DNA from 3 places in the Rhodococcus (subgen. Prescottella) equi genome. Region 3 is predicted to be linked to each of the others. Evidence: riboswitches for the same ligand, from Rfam matches in the RefSeq annotation. Region 3 holds a riboswitch; each other region holds the start of a gene.
The links. A riboswitch is a leader RNA that binds a small molecule or an ion and turns the genes downstream of it on or off. The one in region 3 is predicted to bind cobalamin.

Region 1 (2,314 bases), 220 kb from region 3:
GCAGTGGCACGGAAACGTGTCCGGCTCCACCTTCGACCCGGACACCGCGAGGAAGGTCCTGGCCGAGGCCAAGGCCGACGGCTACGACGGCAAGCTCACCTATGCGGGCCTCAACGAACCGGGCGCTCAACGCCGGGCACTCGCGATCCAGTCGATGCTGCAGGCCGTCGGGTTCACCGTCGACATCGTCTACAACAGCGGCATCAACGACCTCGTCAAGATGATGTATGCCAAGCACGATTTCGATCTGGGCGAGTCGGCGTTCAATGTCCTCGACGAATCGCCGTTCATGCGCATGTACGGCAATCTGGCGAGCGCGTCGACGTCCAACGTCCTCGGGTATCAGAACCCCGAGATGGACGCCCTCCTCGGCAAGCTGCAGTCCGCACCGAACGACGACGACCGCCGCCGGGTCCTCGAGGACATCCAGACCCTGGTGAACGAGACGAACCCGATGATGGTCCTCGGCGCGGGCAAGTACTTCATCCCTTGGAGCAAGAACGCGCACGGCATCACGCCCAGTGCCGACGGCGTCCTGCTGTTCGGAAATGCCTGGCTCACTCCGGATTCGGCGTCGTAGCACCGGACCCAGACACCGCTACTCGATACTCGATCGGGCGGACGCCACCACGGGTCCGCCCGATCGGCCTTTCCCCGGGGCCTATGCTGGACGGTGCAGCTGGTTCGCCGGGTGCGGTCGTGAGGAGCCCCGAAGACCGCCGCCGGCGTCGAAGCATCCGTGGTCGTGAGACCGGCGGATGTGAGAGGGAACCCGGTGGAAATCCGGGACTGTCCCGCAGCGGTGAGTGGGAACGACCGCCGTCATGAGCACTGGACCGACAGGTCCGGGAAGCGACGGCCAGTAGGTTTCGCCGGGTCGATTCCCGGCCGAGCGCCCACGAGTCCGAAGACCTGCCGACTGTGTCGGGCACGCCGTGCCCGACGGTCCACCGCCTCGTGGAGAAGGCGAGATGGGCGATGCTCGGCACTTCGTGCTGCCCGCTGGCGGGTACACACAGGGCTCGCTTACGTTCTCGTCTGCCGGCGGTGACCATCCACGCTGTGAGCAACTGGAGAACGACGTGACATTCGCTTTCACCGCAACCGTGCTGGGCTCCCCGCGCATCGGACCCCGCCGCGAGCTCAAGAGGGCCGTCGAGGCCTACTGGGCCGGGAACCTCGACGCCGCCGCACTCGCGGCGGTCGGCAAGGATCTGCGCCGACAGACCTGGACCGAACTCGTCTCCGCCGGGATCGACTCCGTCCCGGTGGGCACTTTCTCGTACTACGACCAGATGCTCGACACCGCTGTCATGTTGGGCGCGCTGCCCGAGCGGGTCGAGAGGATCGACGACGAACTGGACCGCTACTTCGCGGCCGCGCGCGGGACCGACACCGTGCCGCCGCTCGAGATGACGAAGTGGTTCGACACCAACTACCACTACCTGGTCCCCGAGATCACCGCCGCGACCAGGTTCGTGCTGAATCCGGGCAAGATACTCGGCGAGGTCGCCGAGGCCCGGGACCTCGGCATCCCGGCACGCCCGGTCGTGATCGGACCGATCACCTTCCTGCTGCTGTCGAAGTTCGACGACGGCTCCGCGCTCGAGCGCCTGGACGAGATCGTGCCCCTGTACGCGGATCTGCTGCACCGTCTCGCGGACGCGGGCGTCGAGTGGGTTCAGATCGACGAGCCGGCGCTCGTGGCCGACCGGACCGACGCCGAGCTGGCCGCGACCCGCTCGGTGTACGACCGCCTCGCCGCGCTCGACCATCGTCCCGCGATCCTCGTCGCGTCGTATTTCGGTGACCTCGGCGCGGCACTGCCGGTACTGACGTCGACGGGTATCGAGGGCATCGCCGTCGACCTGGTCGCAGGGTCCTCCGAGTCTGTGATCGCGGCGGAGGGACTCGAACGCAAGCACCTTGTCGCCGGCGTCGTCGACGGCCGCAACATCTGGCGCAACGGACTGGACGCCTCACTCGACACCCTCGAAATGCTGCGTGAGCGTGCGGGTTCGGTGGCCGTGTCGACGTCGTGCTCGCTGCTGCACGTCCCCTACACCCTCAGCGGCGAGGACGGTCTCGACCGGGCGCTGCGGTCGTGGCTGGCGTTCGGTTCCGAGAAGATCGGTGAGGTCGCCACCCTCGCGGCCGGGCTGCGCTCGGGACGCGGGGCGATCGCCACCGAACTGTCCGAGGCACGTGCGGCGGCCGCCACCCGGGTCGCCGATCCGCGACTGCACGACGACGCGATCCGCGAGCGCCTCGCCGACCTGACCGACGCCGACCGCACGCGGATCCCGGCGGCGGA
Region 2 (2,314 bases), 1.3 Mb from region 3:
GGCTCTGAACTGGACCGAGTCCGGCACGGACGTCGACTTCGGTGCGCTCACCCGGCAGCTCCTGGGTTACGTCGGCGCGTCCGGCGGCCAGGTGTTCTTCGGGCACGAGGTCCGCAACCTCACCAAGCAGTCCGACGGCAGCTGGCTCGTCAAGGTCGAGAACCTGCGCACCGGTGCCAAGAAGACCGTCAACGCCAAGTTCGTGTTCGTCGGCGCCGGCGGCGGCGCGCTGCACCTGCTGCAGAAGTCGGGGATCCAGGAAGCCAAGGGCTTCGGCGGCTTCCCCGTGAGCGGCCAGTTCCTGCGCTGCACCAACCCCGAGCTCATCGCCCAGCACCGCGCCAAGGTGTACGGCAAGGCAGCCGTCGGTGCGCCCCCGATGTCGGTGCCGCACCTCGACACCCGCGTCATCAACGGGCGGCAGGGCCTGCTGTTCGGCCCCTACGCCGGTTGGTCGCCCAAGTTCCTGAAGAACGGCAAGGTCACCGACCTGCCCGGTTCGGTCAAGCCGAACAACCTGACGTCGATGCTCGGCGTCGGTCTGACGGAGCTGGGTCTGACCAAGTACCTCATCGGTGAGCTCATGCAGTCGCCCGCCGACCGCATCAACACGCTGCGCGAGTTCGTGCCGCGCGCGACCGGCGGCGACTGGGAGCTCATCACGGCCGGCCAGCGCGTACAGGTGATCCGCAAGAAGGGCAAGGGCGGTGTGCTCGAGTTCGGCACCGCCGTCGTCAACGCCGAGGACGGCACGATCGCCGGCCTGCTCGGCGCGTCCCCGGGCGCGTCCACCGCGGTGCCCGCGATGCTCGACGTCCTGCAGCGCTGCTTCCCGCGAGAGTTCCAGGCGTGGACGCCGAAGCTGCAGCAGATGGTCCCGTCGCTGGGCCTCAAGCTCTCGGACAACCCGGACCTGTTCCAGCAGGTGTGGGACTGGAGCACCCGCTCGCTCGAACTCGGCGACGTCCCCGCATCGGCGCCCGCGCACGCCGCTCCGGTGGTCGAATCCGCCACCGTCTGACACCTCTCACCCGCCGCGGCCCGGAGTTCCGACTCCGGGCCGCGGCGGTGTGCTGTCGGGCTGCAGTCCTCGGCACGGTAGGGTGCAGCAGCAGAGAAACGTCTGCGGGGAAGTCCTGTGAGAATCAGGCGCGGTCCCGCCACTGTGAGGGCGCACGAGGTGCACCCGAAGCCAGAATGCCGCAACGTTTCGCAAGGCCAAGCTCTCGGCGAGGAAACCGGGAAGTGAAGGGATTCGATCGTTGCGTCACAGTCACCAACCTGCCGGGTTTCCGTTCAGCGCCATCGTCGGGCAGGACCGGCTGCGGCTGGCGTTGATCCTGTGCGCCGTCCACCCGGGCATCGGCGGCGTGCTGGTGCGGGGCGAGAAGGGCACCGCCAAATCCACCGTCGTACGTGCACTGACCGCGTTGCTGCCCGAGGTGGGCGAGGGGCGCCGGGCCCGGCTCGTGGAACTGCCGGTCGGCGCGACCGAGGACCGTGTCGTCGGCTCGATCGACCTCGAGAAGGTACTCCGGGACGGCGAACGTGCGTTCCAGCCCGGGCTGCTCGCCGACGCCAATCAGGGCGTGCTCTACGTCGACGAGGTCAACCTTCTCCACGATCACCTGGTGGACGTGCTGCTCGACGCCGCGGCCATGGGGCGTGTCCACGTCGAACGCGACGGCGTCTCGCACTCCCACCCGGCCGAGTTCGTCCTGGTCGGGACCATGAATCCCGAGGAGGGTGAGCTGCGCCCGCAGCTGCTGGACCGGTTCGGTCTCGCCGTCGACGTCGCCGCCTCACGGGACGTGGAGGTGCGCATGCAGGTGGTCCGCCGCCGTCTCGACTACGAGCGCGACCCCGACGGCTTCGCCGCCCGGTATGCCGAGCAGGACGCCGACCTGGCCCGGCGGATCGCCGACGCCCGTGCCGTGGTCGACGCTGTCGAACTGTCCGACGCCGAACTGCGTCGCATCGCGTCGGTGTGTGCGTCGTTCGACGTCGAGGGCATGCGCGCCGACCTGGTGCTCGCGCGCACCGCAACCGCGCACGCCGCGTGGCGCGGCGCCGACGCCGTCACCGAGGAGGACGTGCGGATCGCCGCCGAACTGACTCTGCCGCACCGCCGTCGGCGCGACCCGTTCGACGAGCCGGGTCTGGACCCGCAGCAGCTCGACGACGCGATGGAGCAGGCCGACGCCGACGCGCGTGCGCAGGAAGAGCCCGAACCCGATCCCGACGGGCCCGGTGGCGGCGCATCGCCGTCGGAGCCGGAAGCGTCCACGCATGACTCGAAATCTCGAGCAGGCGA
Region 3 (2,314 bases):
GCCGACCGCGATGCCGGCCAGCACGAGGCGGCCGGGCAGGAGCGCGCCGGAGGGGGAGGTGGAGATGAGGAAGACCACCAGCAGGCTCGCCAGGGCCGCGACGAAGGCCGCGACCGACACCGCGCTCATGCCGAGCACACCGACCGTGCCGACCCCGGCCGTCAGCGCGAGTACCGCGCCGAGTGAGGCTCCACCGGACATGCCGAGGAGGTAGGGGTCGGCGAGCGCGTTGCCGGTGAGCGACTGCAACACCGCGCCGCACAGCGCGAGTCCGGCGCCGACCAGCGCCGCCGCAAGGACCCGGGGCAGCCGCAGGTCCACGACGATGTGCGTGGTCAGCAGGTCGGTGCCTGCTCCGACACCGAGACGTCCGGCGATCGCCTCCACCACGGTCCCGATCGAGAGGTCGGCGGCGCCGATCGCGACGCCGGCCGCGCAGCTCACCACGAGCAGCGCGGCCAGTGCCGCCGTCCAACCGGTGGCCGTCGTCGTTCGTACCCGGGCGGGAACCCGGGCGCTCACGCTCATGCCCGGCCGCCGCCCAGCTGCTCGGCGACGAGAGTTGCCCCCTCGATCAGACGCGGGCCGGGAGTGCTCGCCGAGAACGGCACCACGACGAACGCGTCGTCGCGGACGGCCTTCAGATCCTTCAGCGACGGATCGTTGCGGAGGTAGTCCTTCTTCGCCTCGGCCGTGTCCCACGACGCGTCGGCGAGAACGATGACGTCCGGGTTCGCCGCCAGCACGGTCTCCCAGCTGCCGTCCAGCCAGGCACCGTCGGAGCCGGCGAAGATGTTGGTGCCGCCGACCGCGTCGATGATGAGCTGCGGTCCGCCGGCATTGCCGCCGATGTACGGGGTGTCGGTGCCGCTGTCGTACCAGAAGACGCTGCGGCCGTTCGCCGCTGCGGTGGTCTCGATCCCGCTCAGCGTCTGGCGCATCTGCGCGACGACGGCGTCGGCGTCGGCCTCGCGCCCGAAGAGCGTGCCGTAGTCGGTGATCTCGGTCGCGATCGAGTCCCAGGACACCGCCGGACGCGTCGACTTGTCCTTGCAGGCGAACGGCGAGACGTAGGTGGCGATGCCCAGAGTGTCGAACGACTCGTGGGTACCGACGGCCTTGTCCTCGAACGCGCTCGAATACGACGCCAGCACCAGGTCCGGCTTGGTCTCGAGGAGCGCTTCCCGGCTCGGGTAGTCATTCTCGTCCAGCGCCGGGATCTGCGCGTACGCCGCCTGCCACTGCGCGGCGATGGTGTCGTCGAGGTACGCGGTGCCGGCCATCTGTCCCTCCGCGCCGATCGCGAGCGCCGACTCGGTGGCGCCCTGGTTGAGGGTGACGGCCCGCTCCGCCGGACCGTCGAGAGTGACGGTGCGGCCGCAGTTCTGCAGGGAGATCGACGCGGTGCCGGCGTCCTCGTCGGACGACCCGCCGCAGGCGGTGAGGGTGAGGGCTGCGGCGATCGACACCGCTGCTGTGGAGATGACTCGGCGAGAGATAGGGGTACGCAAAGCGACCCGCCTTCCATGACTCGTGGAAAACGTGCAGGTATGCGTCACGGCCGGTCTCCTGGCTCGGCAGGGATGACCGCCGACTACGCCTTCCCGGATGCGTGAGCATCCAGTGGCTGGGGTCGAACCCCTAGTAGTCGACGTACCTGCCCACAGTGGCGAGTACCGCGCCGGCTTCTACCGGACTTCCCGAACACCGTGACGACATCGTGAAGAATAGACGACCGGTGCCCGGGCAATGGTCGGCCTTGTCGGTTTCGTGCTGTTCGGCGGTCGAGGGCGCGGAAGGCGGTGCGGACCCCTCCGGGGTCGTCAGCGCATTACCTGGACCTGCTCCGCGATGTCGGCGGCGAGCGCCATCGCGGTCAGTGCCAGACCGCTGTTGAGGTCGTACCGCAGCTGCCCGACATGACCGTCTCGGACCGCGCGCACCCTTTTCCACGTCGGCGACTGGGCCTCGGCGGCGTCGGGATTCTGCAACAGGACGAAATCCGCCTGCTCGAAGATGTCGAGTTGTTCGAGCGCGTAGAAGGTGATTCCCCTGTTGTCCGCAGACGCGTTCGCGGGATCGGTCAGCACGTCCAATCCGAGATCGCGCGCCACCGACACCGCGAACGTGTCGTTCTGCAGCCAGAGTTGTCCCTTGTCCGCACCCGCGATCGCGATGGTCTTCCCGTCGAGAAGCCCGGCCATCGCGGCACGCGCCTGCGCCAGTTCGGCGTTGTAGCGAGCAACCACACGGTCGGCGACATCGCGTCGATCGAGTGCCGTCAACTGCTCGGTCATCGCTCGCTTCCACGTCG

Region 1: another riboswitch for cobalamin. It lies ahead of metE (5-methyltetrahydropteroyltriglutamate--homocysteine S-methyltransferase); the one in region 3 lies ahead of C7H75_RS04260 (ABC transporter substrate-binding protein).
Region 2: another riboswitch for cobalamin. It lies ahead of C7H75_RS10355 (magnesium chelatase subunit D family protein); the one in region 3 lies ahead of C7H75_RS04260 (ABC transporter substrate-binding protein).

Annotation. Positions count from the first base shown of each region.
Region 1 covers NZ_CP027793.1:1,135,780-1,138,093, reverse strand. Annotated here, with positions in the region: gene C7H75_RS05455 (ABC transporter substrate-binding protein) at 1-580, shown strand, start outside; cobalamin riboswitch at 734-916, shown strand; gene metE (5-methyltetrahydropteroyltriglutamate--homocysteine S-methyltransferase) at 1,083-2,314, shown strand, end outside.
Region 2 covers NZ_CP027793.1:2,188,404-2,190,717, forward strand. Annotated here, with positions in the region: gene mqo (malate dehydrogenase (quinone)) at 1-1,021, shown strand, start outside; adenosylcobalamin-variant (AdoCbl-variant) riboswitch at 1,118-1,211, shown strand; gene C7H75_RS10355 (magnesium chelatase subunit D family protein) at 1,263-2,314, shown strand, end outside.
Region 3 covers NZ_CP027793.1:917,916-920,229, forward strand. Annotated here, with positions in the region: gene C7H75_RS04255 (FecCD family ABC transporter permease) at 1-528, opposite strand, end outside; gene C7H75_RS04260 (ABC transporter substrate-binding protein) at 525-1,469, opposite strand; cobalamin riboswitch at 1,543-1,727, opposite strand; gene C7H75_RS04265 (ABC transporter substrate-binding protein) at 1,824-2,314, opposite strand, start outside.